2 linked regions of the Desulfofalx alkaliphila DSM 12257 genome follow. Each later gene encodes a partner of the first gene's protein in a complex. Links are inferred from orthologs where the notes say so. Each region holds a gene or a part of one and is shown on either strand. Other genes may lie near its edges.

The links. Proteins that work in one complex are often made in the same cells at the same time.
Region 2: the proteins of pcrA (region 1) and uvrB are in contact, whole or in part, in a crystal structure (PDB 7EGT), measured with the Thermus thermophilus proteins. The link is inferred for Desulfofalx alkaliphila DSM 12257 from one-to-one orthologs. Residues at the interface, in WP_096412145.1 of Thermus thermophilus: His654, Arg656, Phe657, Gln666, Asp668, Glu669, Lys680, Arg681, Leu682, Ser683, Lys685, Tyr686, Ala687; in WP_096411307.1 of Thermus thermophilus: Glu23, Leu25, Arg26, Asp27, Gly28, Glu29, Arg30, Phe31, Arg55, Glu326, Asp327, Phe328, Glu379, Ser382, Gln383, His398, Gly400, Arg401.

Annotation. Positions count from the first base shown.
Region 1 is NZ_JONT01000010.1:23,359-31,651, forward strand. What follows is about bases 2,967-5,871. They hold pcrA (DNA helicase PcrA), read left to right. Parts: upstream 2,967-3,293; coding sequence 3,294-5,450; downstream 5,451-5,871. Other genes in these bases: BR02_RS0106845 (hypothetical protein), read right to left, coding at 2,967-3,113; BR02_RS0106855 (lipid II flippase Amj family protein), read left to right, coding at 5,538-5,871. Outside these bases: imidazoleglycerol-phosphate dehydratase HisB, read left to right, coding at 1-587; hisA (1-(5-phosphoribosyl)-5-[(5-phosphoribosylamino)methylideneamino]imidazole-4-carboxamide isomerase), read left to right, coding at 648-1,385; imidazole glycerol phosphate synthase subunit HisF, read left to right, coding at 1,385-2,143; bifunctional phosphoribosyl-AMP cyclohydrolase/phosphoribosyl-ATP diphosphatase HisIE, read left to right, coding at 2,155-2,835; more of BR02_RS0106845, read right to left, coding at 2,913-2,966; more of BR02_RS0106855, read left to right, coding at 5,872-6,419; NAD-dependent DNA ligase LigA, read left to right, coding at 6,459-8,293. UniProt on the Escherichia coli protein: A helicase with DNA-dependent ATPase activity. Unwinds DNA duplexes with 3'-5' polarity. Translocates on single-stranded DNA with 3'-5' polarity. Initiates unwinding more efficiently from a nicked substrate than double-stranded DNA.
Region 2 is NZ_JONT01000017.1:29,393-33,060, forward strand. What follows is about bases 736-3,668. They hold uvrB (excinuclease ABC subunit UvrB), read right to left. Parts: upstream 3,233-3,668; coding sequence 1,238-3,232; downstream 736-1,237. Other genes in these bases: uvrA (excinuclease ABC subunit UvrA), read right to left, coding at 736-1,123; BR02_RS0109980 (sugar ABC transporter substrate-binding protein), read right to left, coding at 3,379-3,668. Also shown: more of uvrA, read right to left, coding at 1-735. UniProt on the Escherichia coli protein: The UvrABC repair system catalyzes the recognition and processing of DNA lesions. A damage recognition complex composed of 2 UvrA and 2 UvrB subunits scans DNA for abnormalities.

The DNA.
Region 1 (8,293 bases):
TGGCAAGAACTGCCAAGATAGAAAGGCAAACCACAGAGACCAATGTTTCTCTGAATTTGGGCCTTGACGGTGCCGGTGTGGCGAAAATAAGTACCGAGGTGGGTTTTTTTGACCACATGCTAAACCTGTGGGTAAAGCACGGGGGCTTTAACTTAGAGTTGTATGCCCAGGGCGATCTCTGTGTGGATGCCCACCATACCGTTGAAGATGTGGGTATTTGCTTGGGCAAGGCGGTGCGGGAGGCCTTGGGTGATAAAAGGGGCATCACCCGCTACGGACATGCCTTTGTGCCCATGGATGAAGCGCTGGTGCTGGCGGTGGTGGATTACAGCGGCCGGGGCTACCTGGCCTTGGAGGCGGATTTCCCCTCCCAAAAGGTGGGGGAATTTGATACTGAATTGGTGGAAGAATTTTTACGGGCCCTGGCGGTAAACGGTGAGTTTACACTGCATGTGCGGGTGCTAACAGGTAGAAATACCCATCACATCATAGAGGCAATTTTTAAGGCCCTGGGCCGGGCAATGGGCCAGGCGGCCGCCATAGATGATAAGGTTCAGGGTATACCCTCTACCAAGGGCCTACTTTAATTTGTCCCTTTTGTATCTGCAGGCGGTTAATAAAGAACTTTTTAAGAAAGTTGGTGTGAAATGCTAGTGATTCCGGCCATCGACCTTAGGGATGGCAGATGTGTTAGATTGGTGGAAGGACGACTGGATCAAGAAACGGTATATTCAGAACAACCGGTGGATACTGCTAAACACTGGCAGCAAATGGGGGCTGAATACTTGCACCTGGTTGATTTGGACGGTGCCTTTGCTGGTTCTCCCCAAAACTTAGATGTAATTAAAGAAATAGTGAAGGTATTAAATATACCGGTGCAGGTGGGCGGTGGCATTAGGGACCTTGGCACCGTTGCCATGCTATTGGATATGGGGGTAGACAGGGTGATACTGGGCACCGCTGCCATATCCCAGCCCCACTTGGTGCAGCAGGCGGTGGAGAAGTACGGCGACAGCATTGTGCTGGGCATAGATGCCCGGGACGGCAAGGTGGCTGTACAGGGCTGGGCCATTGAATCCGACATGGAAGTGCTAGACCTGGCACTGCAAATGAAGGAGCTAGGGATAAGGCGGGCGGTATTCACCGACATTCGCCGGGACGGCACCCTAAAGGGACCTAACCTGGAGGCCACCGGAGAGCTGGCCCGGGCCAGCGGTTTGAAGATAATTGCCTCCGGCGGAGTATCCAGCCTTGATGATTTAATTAAAATTAAAGGGTTGGAGAGCCTCGGTGTGGAGGGGGCCATTATGGGTAAGGCCCTATATGCGGGCACCGTTGACTTTAAAGATGCCTTGGCGGTGGCCAAAGGCCGGGTGGTGAAGTGATGGCCTTTAAGAGAATTATTCCCTGCCTGGATGTGAATGAAGGCCGGGTGGTCAAGGGCACTAACTTTGTCAATTTGAGGGATGCCGGTGACCCGGTGGAATTGGCCGCCCTCTATAATGCTGAGGGAGCCGATGAGCTGGTATTGTTAGATATCACTGCCACCGCCGAAAAGAGAAAGACAATGTTAGATGTGGTGAGGCGTACAGCAGAAAAGGTAAACATGCCCTTCGCGGTGGGGGGCGGCATTAGAACGATAGAGAATATTAATGAGATACTGAAGGCCGGGGCGGATAAAGTGTGCATTGGTACCGCCGCCATTAAAAATCCCCAACTGATTAAAGAAGGGGCCGGCGCCTTTGGCAGCGGGTGTATTGTGGTGGCCATTGATGCCAGAAGGGTGGCACCCGGCCGGTGGGAAGTTTACACCCACGGCGGACGCACCCCAACGGGTATCGATGCGGTAGAATGGGCTAAAAAAATGGAGTCCTTTGGGGCAGGGGAAATACTGCTTACCAGTATGGACCGTGATGGAACTAAAGAAGGCTTTGACTTGGAGCTGACCGGTGCAGTGGCCGATGCAGTAAAGATCCCGGTGATAGTATCCGGCGGTGTGGGCAATTTGGAGCACCTGGCCCAGGGCCTGACGGTAGGGAAGGCCGACGCCGCCCTGGCGGCATCCATCTTTCACTTTAGGGAGTATTCCATCCGCCAGGCAAAGGAGTATCTGCAGCGGCGGGGTATACCGGTGCGCTTATAGGGGGCAGAAAAGTGCAGTTTAATGTCAATGATTTAAAATATAACGAGGCGGGCTTAATACCGGCCATTATTCAAGAGGCAGACAGCAAGGAAGTTTTAATGATGGCCTGGATGAATAAGGAGGCAGTGGCCAAAACGCTGGACACCAAAGAAACCTGGTTTTACAGCCGCAGCAGGAAAAAGCTGTGGCATAAGGGTGAAAGCAGCGGGCATGTGCAGAAGGTAAGGTCAATCTACTATGACTGCGATGCTGATACACTCTTGGTGCTGGTGGAACAAAGGGGACCCGGTGCCTGCCATGAGGGTTACAGCACTTGTTTTCACTACCGGATAAAAGAGGACAGGACCGTTCAGGTGGAAGGTGAGCGGCAGTTTAATCCCGCTGAGGTGTACGGGGATGAAGGCTTGGCCGGTGCAGACATCATCGATGAACTGTACCGGGTGATCTTAGAGCGCCAGGCCAATCGGCCGGAGGGTTCCTATACCACCTATTTATTTAACAAGGGTGTAGACAAAATTTGTAAAAAAGTAGGGGAAGAGTCGGCAGAGGTTATTATAGCTGCCAAAAACCAAGATGTCCAAGAGCTTACATACGAAAGCGCAGATTTAATTTACCACCTACTGGTGCTGATGGCTGACCGGGGCGTAACAACAAAGCAGTTATTTGCGGAACTGGAAAAAAGAAGAAAGTAGTAAGGGAGAGCCCCATTGGCTCTCCCTTAAACACTTTATTAATCGGCCGCCCTGGCCGGTTTGTCTAACCCCTTTTCTTACCAGGTGGTAAACTTTAATTTAATAACTATTCTATTTTCATCGGTCTCATGGATGACGTCTGTGACTGCAAAGACTTCGCTTTCAATTACCACCTTTTCACCTATACGAGGTACGGCGTTGTAATCAATTTGCCTAGACTTGATTACCTTTTCTTGTCCATCTTCCGGGAAGTGGGTCCATAAACTGTACCTTGGCATTGATATACCCCCTATGGCTTTTAGATTATTATAGCAAAGCCTGTTAGATTTGGTAAGCCCGGACCTTATTTCTAGACTAGTCAAAATATACTGATAAATTATTTTGCTTCCATATCTTTGTTAATCAAGGGCCGGTTTTATGTTATAATACACAGCAGTGTAAGGTGTTGGAGGTTAAAAATGGAGCATATATTAGAAAACTTAAATGAGGCACAACGACAGGCTGTTCAGCAAACTGAAGGGCCTGTTTTAGTACTGGCCGGTGCAGGCAGCGGCAAAACCAGGGTGCTGACTCACCGGATAGCTTATCTCTTAAAAGAGGGGGTTGCCCCCTGGAACATCTTGGCCATTACTTTTACCAATAAGGCTGCACGGGAAATGAGAGATAGGGTGGAACAAATGGTTTCTGCAAGCCAAGCCAGGGAACTGTGGGTGAGTACCTTTCACTCCGCCTGTTTGCGCATATTGCGCCGGGAAATTCAAGCGCTTGGTTATGACAGAAACTTTGTTATCTATGATGATGCAGACCAGCAAACGGTAATAAAAGAGTGTTTAAAGGAACTAAACATAGACGATAAGCGTTTTTCAGCCCGGTCAATTTCCGCTGCCATATCTGCCGCTAAAAACAAACTGATGGAGGCCGACCGCTATCTAGAGCAGGCAGAGGACTTTTACACCCAAACGGTGGCCAGGGTTTACCAATTATATCAACAAAACTTGCTGATAAACAACGCTGTGGATTTTGATGACCTGCTTTTACTCACTGTGAAGCTCTTTGAGCAGCACAGCCATGTGCTCACCTACTACCAGGACCGCTTTAAGTACATATTGGTGGATGAATATCAAGATACCAACCAGGTGCAATATGTGCTGGTAAATATGTTGGCCCAGCGCCACCGAAACCTTTGTGTGGTGGGGGATCCCAACCAGTCAATTTACCGCTGGCGGGGTGCGGATATAGAAAACATACTGAACTTTGAGCGGGATTATAAAGAGGCGAGGGTTATAAAGTTAGAGCAAAACTACCGCAGCACCCAAACAATACTGGAGGCAGCCAACGCAGTGATTGCCCACAATGCCAGCAGTAAAAAATTAAAACTGTGGACAGCCTTGGGCGAAGGCGAGCCCATAGTATTTAAATACTGTCAAGATGAGCGCGATGAGGGTTACTATCTCAGCCGCACTATCCGCCGCCTGGTGAGTGAAGAGGGTTACCGCTACAGTGATTTTGCCGTGCTATATCGCACCCATGCCCAATCAAGGGCCATTGAGGAAAGACTGATGACAGCCAATATTCCCTACAATATTGTGGGGGGGCTAAAGTTCTATGACCGAAAAGAAATCAAAGATTTGCTGGCCTATTTACGCCTGCTGGTTAACCCCCGGGATGCGGTGGCCTTTCAAAGAATAATTAATGTGCCCAAGCGGGGCATTGGCCCTGCCTCTGTTGCCAAGATGCAGAATTGGGCAGCGGAAAATAAGGTTGGCTTGGTGGATGCCTTGGCCAATGCCGCTGTGATACCGGGCTTAACTGCTAAAGTACGGGCTGCGGCGGCAGAGCTGGCTGATATGTTTGGGCAATTGAAGGAGCAAGAAGGCTATTTAAGCGTAACTGACTTGGTGGAGCAGGTGCTGGAGCGGAGCGGCTACCTAAACGAGCTAAAAAAGGAAGATACGGTGGAGTCCCGTACCAGAATAGAAAACCTGCAGGAGTTCTACACTGTGACCAAAGAGTATGACCTTAATAATGAAGAAGGGTCCCTGGAAGATTTTTTGGCCAATATTTCACTGGTTACCGATTTAGACAGCTACCAGGGGGATGCCAATGCCGTTTCTTTGATGTCCCTGCACATGGCCAAGGGCTTGGAGTTTCCGGTGGTGTTTTTAACCGGCATGGAGGAAGGTATATTCCCCCACCTGCGCTCCTTGGATGAGCCGGAGGAAATGGAGGAGGAACGGCGAATTTGTTATGTGGGCATTACCCGGGCCCGGCGGCTCTTATATCTCACCTACTGCTGGAGCCGTACTCTGTACGGGCGCACCCAAAACAACCTGCCTTCCAGGTTTATTGAGGAAATACCCGATGAACTGATCAGCCGGGATGTGCTGCACCAATCCGGTAGCAATAACAGCATCAGGACTTCACCGGCCGGCGCTTCAAAGGAAGTAGGCACCTTTCTTTTAGGTGACAATGTGGTGCACCGCAAGTGGGGTGAAGGTGTTGTGGTGGCTGTAAAGGGTGAAGGGAAGGATGCCGAAATTAAGGTGGCTTTTCCTGAACAGGGCATCAAAACCTTAATTGCCCAATACGCTCCTTTAGAAAAGGTAACAAAGTAAAGGCTCAGTACGCCTTCCTGGCCAATTAACCGCCGGCTAAGGTCTGCTGCTGCCCTGACGGGGGAATAATGTTACTGGGGGTATGGGATGACTCGATTAATCTTGGCAGCGATACTTACTGCATTAATCCATTTGATAAATACCTTGATTTATTCTGTGCGGCCGGCTGGGGTGCATACCAAGCGCTTGGCCATTGCCTACTCGCTTTTTAATGTGATTTTTTTATTTGCCAGCACCGCCAACATGGTGTTGGCACCTTTGCTGTCTTCCATTGTTGAGCACGGTATTCAGCGGGCATCGGCAGCCAGCCCCGGTGTGGATATTTCAGGGATAGTGAACACCGCCCTTTACCAACAGGAATTGGCGGCCCTTAACCAGGACATCCGGCTGGTTATTTTGGCTGCCACGGCGGGAACCCTGGTGGGAATTATATTCATTCCTACCTTTGTGAGGGTATTTGTGCGTGGAATAATGCTTTTTGATGAAATAAAATCGGTGCCCAAAATGCTGCTGATGCTACTGTTTAGCCCCCGGCGAATTATTAGTTTACTGCGCTCCTTTGAATTGCCCGGTAAAGATATGGTCCGGCGGGCAAGGGCAAAGAAGGCTAATCTGCCTAAGACCTTTTTGTGGATGAATTTTTTTGCCAATGCCATCTTTACCACCAGTGTGCTGTCAGCCATGTATGCCGGTGCCTTGTTTCCGGAGTTCAGGGCCACTTCGGTGGTGCTGTCCGGGGTGGTTAACGGATTTGCTACCCTGATGTTTGTAATGGTGGTGGACCCCACCGCGGCAATGATTACCGACCAGGCCTTGCGCGGTGAAAGGGACGAATATGACGTTAAGCAAATGTCTTTTTACCTGGCCCTGACCAGGTTGGGGGGCACAGTGCTGGCCCAGGCTATTTTTGTTCCGGCGGCACTGCTCATTCAGTATGTAGCCATGTTCATTGCCCACCCGCCCTTTTAGAATTGTGGAATTAGAAATTTAATATCGGGAGCGTTTGTTATGTCCAGTATTGAAAAGGCCCGGGCAGAGCTTGACAGTCTGCGCCGGGAGATTGAAGAACATGATTACCGGTACTATGTTTTAGATGACCCGGTGATTGATGACAGCCAGTATGACCAATTGATGAAACGCTTGCTGCAGTTGGAAAAGGAATATCCCCAATTGGTGACACCGGATTCCCCGTCCCAAAGGGTGGGCGGACAGGTGCAGGAGGGCTTTAAGCCCGTTAGGCACCTGGCGCCCATGCTCAGTTTAGGCAACTCCTTTGATGAAGGTGAACTGCGGGATTTTGATCGCCGGGTGCGTGCTGCCCTGGCCGGTCAATCGGTGGAGTATGTGGTGGAACTGAAAATAGACGGCCTGGCCATATCTTTGGTTTATGAAAAGGGTATTTTTGTGCGCGGGGCCACCAGGGGAAACGGTGAAATGGGGGAAGATATTACCCAAAATTTAAAAACGGTGGGCAGTATTCCCTTGCGCTTGCGCCGGCCGGTGGACAGGCTGGAGGTGCGGGGCGAAGCCTATATGCCCAAGGATGCCTTTGCCGACTTGAACGCCCGGCGGGAGGAAAGGGGTGAACCCCTCTTTGCCAACCCCCGCAACGCAGCTGCGGGAAGCCTGCGCCAATTGGATCCCGGCATCACTGCCCAGCGCCGGATAAGCACCTTTATCTATGCCATCGGCCATGTGGAGGGCCAGGCGCTGCCTAATCATTACGCCGGTTTACAGTGGTTAAAGGAACTGGGCTTCCGCACCAATCCTGAGGTGCAGGTTTTCGACCACATATCCAAGGTGATAGAGTATGTCAATAGCTGGCAGCAAAGGCGTTTTGATCTGCCCTATGCCATAGACGGTTTGGTCATTAAGGTAAACTCAATAGAGCAACAAGAGGCCTTGGGTTTCACTGCCAAAAGCCCCCGTTGGGCCATTGCCTATAAGTTTCCGGCAGAAAAGGCCATAACCCGGGTGGAGGATATTAAACTTACCGTGGGTCGCACCGGTGTGCTCACCCCCACTGCCTTTCTTACACCGGTTGCGGTGGCGGGCAGCACCGTGAGCAGGGCGGTGCTGCATAATGAAGATATTATTAAAAAGAAGGATATCAGAATTGGCGACACGGTGGTGGTGCATAAGGCCGGGGATGTTATTCCGGAAATTGTGGAAGTATTGGTGGATAAAAGAAGGGGCCAGGAGAGAGAATTCATCTATCCGGACCATTGCCCCGAGTGCGGCACCCAGCTTGTGAGAGCGGCGGGGGAAGTGGCCCACCGCTGCCCCAACACCCAATGCCCTGCCAGAAACAGGGAAGGCATCTTTCACTTTGTATCCCGGGGGGCAATGGATATTGAAGGCCTTGGGCCGGCAGTGGTTACCCAATTGCTGCGGGAAGGTTTAATTTCCGATGCGGCAGATCTGTATAGCCTCAAATTTGAGGATTTAATTGAGTTGGAGCGTTTTGGTGAAAAATCCGCACAGAATTTATTGAATGCCATAGAAGACAGCAAGGAGCGCCCCTTAAGCCGGCTGATTTTTGCCCTGGGAATTCGCCATGTGGGACAAACCGCCGCCAAAAAGCTGGCAGAGCACTTTGGTAGCCTGGATGGGTTGGCCCGGGCCACCGAGGAAGAATTGCTGGCGGTTTATGAGGTGGGGCCCAAAATGGCTGAAAGTATTGTCAAATGGTTTGCCCAAGAAAACAACATAAAGTTGCTAAATAAATTAATTTTTGCAGGAGTTAACACCGCCCATGAAGAAACTTCAAAGACGTCCGATGAGAGCCTGGCAGGAAAAACCTTTGTATTAACGGGAACGCTGGCCGATTTTACCCGCCGGCA
Region 2 (3,668 bases), on another replicon or contig:
CCACACCCTCGAAGGCTGTCCGGTATTTGCGGACTTTGCCAAACCTGTCCCGGTAGCTAAACTCTATTTCTTCCTTACCGCTGCCATAGAGAATGATGTCTAAATCTTCCTTTTTCATTTCTTCCACCGGCACATCCAAGCTAAAGCCATAGTGGTCAGCCACCGTCTCCAGATATCTGAGGCCGCTGGCACTCTTTATCCACCCTTCAATGGCTCCTTCTTTGATGGATTTGCTCTTATCGGGTATTATCAATTCGGCATCCACTTCTTCATAGGTACCGAGGCCGGTGCAAAGGGAACAGGCACCAAAGGGGCTGTTGAAGGAAAAGAGCCGGGGGGTGATTTCGCTGATGCCGATGCCGCAGTCCACACAGGCAAAATTTTCACTGAAAATCCGGGGTTCGCCGTCCACCACGTCAGCCAGCACCAGGCCTCCGCCGGTCTTTAGGGCCGTCTCCAGTGAATCGGCCAGGCGTTTTTCAACGCCCTCTCGAATTATCAGCCTGTCCACCACCACTTCAATGGTGTGTTTTTTGTTTTTTTCCAACTTTATTTCTTCGGTTAACTCCCGCAGTTGGCCGTCAATCCGCACCCGCACATAACCGCTCTTTTTAATATCCTCCAAAACTTTGAGGTGCTCACCCTTTTTACCCCGCACCACCGGGGCCAGCAGCTGTATTTTGGTTCTCTCCGGCAGTTCCATTAACCGGTCAACCATCTGCTGTACCGTTTGCTGGGTGATGGGCTTGCCGCAGTTGGGACAGTGGGGCCTGCCCACCCTGGCATACAAGAGCCTCAGGTAGTCGTAAATTTCTGTCACTGTGCCCACCGTACTGCGCGGGTTTTGACTGGTGGTTTTTTGGTCAATGGATATGGCCGGGGATAAGCCTTCAATGTAGTCCACATCGGGCTTTCTCATTTGTCCTAAAAACTGCCGGGCATAGGCCGAAAGAGATTCCACATAGCGGCGCTGCCCTTCGGCATAAATGGTGTCAAAGGCCAGGGAACTTTTACCGGAGCCGGAAAGACCGGTGATAACCACCAGTTTATCCCGCGGTATTTCCACATCAATGTTCTTCAGGTTATGAACCCGGGCGCCCTTAACCACAATTTTATCAAGCATTAAAAATTCCTCCATCAATTAGGTCTAATACAATTATAACCGGCTGGCACAGCAATAACAAGAACGTTTGTTCTAAAACCCTGCAAATTTTACAGCTTTAAACCCCGCATAAACCTATAATTCCTTGGGCACGCCCCGCAGCCTTAACCTCAGCTCAATGATGGCATCCCTCAATTGGGCTGCCTTTTCAAACTCCAGCTCCCTGGCTGCCTCTTTCATTTCTTTTTCCAGGTCGGCAATGAGCTTTTTCAGGTCTTTCTTGCTCATCTTATCCACCTTGCTGCCGGCGGTGTATTTTGCCGGCTCCTCTGCCGCCTTGGTGGCTTCGATGATTTCCCGCACAGCCTTGCGAATGGTTTGGGGCACAATATTGTGCTCTTTGTTATAGGCAATTTGCTTTTGGCGGCGCCGCTCTGTTTCGCCCAGGGCCTTTTCCATGGACTTGGTAATTTTATCGGCATACATTATTACCTTGCCCTGGGCATTTCTTGCGGCCCGGCCGATGGTCTGGATCAAAGAGCGTTCGCTGCGCAGGTAGCCTTCCTTGTCGGCATCTAAAATGGCCACCAAACTTACCTCCGGCAGGTCTAAACCTTCCCGCAGCAGGTTGATGCCCACCAGCACGTCAAACTCACCCAAACGCAAGTCCCGCAGTATTTCCATCCGCTCGATGGTATTGATGTCCGAGTGCAGGTAGCGCACCTTGATACCCATTTCCCTAAAATAGTCCGTCAAGTCCTCGGCCATTTTTTTAGTGAGCGTAGTCACCAGCACCCGCTCATCCCGCTCTATCCGCAGACGGATTTCCCCGTACAAGTCGTCAATTTGACCCCGGGTGGGACGCACAAATATTTCCGGATCCACCAGGCCGGTGGGTCGAATAATTTGCTCCACCACCGCATCGCTGTGTTCCCTTTCGTAGGGGCCCGGTGTGGCGCTTACGTAAATGCGCTGGCCCACCCGCTCCTCAAATTCGGAAAATTTTAAGGGACGGTTGTCCAAGGCCGAGGGCAGTCTAAAGCCGTGTTCTATCAGGCTCATCTTCCGGGAGCGGTCACCCTCATACATGGCCCCCACCTGGGGTATGGCCACGTGGGATTCGTCAATTACCATTAAAAAATCGTCGGGAAAGAAATCCAGCAAGGTGTAAGGGGGTTCCCCCGGTGCCCTGCCGGTGAGATGACGGCTGTAGTTTTCAATTCCGTTGCAATAGCCCACCTCGCGCATCATTTCAATGTCATAATTGGTGCGCTGCTCCAATCGCTGGGCTTCCAGCAATTTCCCCGCATCCCTCAACTCCTTGAGCCGCTCTTCCAGCTCCTCTTCAATGGTCACAATGGCCCGCTCCATCCTCTCTTGGGAGGTGGCAAAGTGACTGGCCGGGAAAACCGAAATGTGGCTGCGCCGGCCCAATATCTCCCCGGTGAGCACATCAAATTCAACCATTTTTTCTATCTCATCCCCAAACATCTCTATGCGCAGCGCCCTTTCGGTGGCCGAAGCGGGGAAAATCTCAATGACGTCCCCCCTCACCCGGAAGGTACCCCGGGTAAAGTTAAGATCGTTGCGGTCGTATTGGATGTCCACCAGTTTGCGTAAAATGGCATCCCGGTCATAGATTCCCCCGCTGCGCAGGGACAGCACCAGCTTGCTGTATTCTTCCGGGTTGCCCAAACCATAAATACAGGACACACTGGCCACCACAATAACGTCCCGCCGCTCAAAAAGGGCGCAGGTGGCAGAGTGGCGCAGTTTATCTATTTCGTCGTTAATGCTGCTGTCCTTTTCAATATAAGTATCCGTTTGCGGAATATAGGCTTCCGGCTGATAGTAGTCATAGTAGCTAACAAAGTATTCCACCGCATTGTTCGGAAAAAACTCCATAAACTCGCTGCACAATTGGGCGGCCAAGGTTTTATTGGGGGCCAGCACCAGTGTAGGCCGGTTCACCTTGGCAATGACGTTGGCCATGGTGTAGGTTTTGCCTGAGCCGGTAACCCCCAAAAGTGTTTGATGCTTTAAACCCTGCTCCAATCCATCAATCAGTTGAGCAATGGCCTTGGGCTGGTCGCCCTTGGGTGAAAAGTTAGATTTTAACTGAAAGGCCATCTTAATAATCACCTTCTTACTATAAAAGTAACACCTTATTCCCATAAATACATGAAAATTATATCATAGAGGTCAAATGCCTTGAAATCACGCAAATCTGCGGAAATCAAGGCATTTGCTTTGTTATGCTTTGTCACTGGTAATTTCTAGCTGCCACTGCCACTGCCGCTGTCGCTGCCGCCCTGCCCTTGCCCACCTTGTTCTTGCCCCGCTTGCTGTCCCCCACCGTTCTGGGGCTGGGCCTCAATGCTTTGAATTTCCCCATCTATTTGAACTTCCACCACCTTGCCGTCATTGGTGGTGATGCGCAGGGTGCTTTGCTGCTGGCCCCCCTCTTGGTTTTGGGCCTGGCCTTGGTCTTGGTTTTGCTTTTGCTTTTCGCCGTCCTTATTTTGCTTTTCACCCTGCTCCTGCCGGCCCTGCTGATCTTTCATGT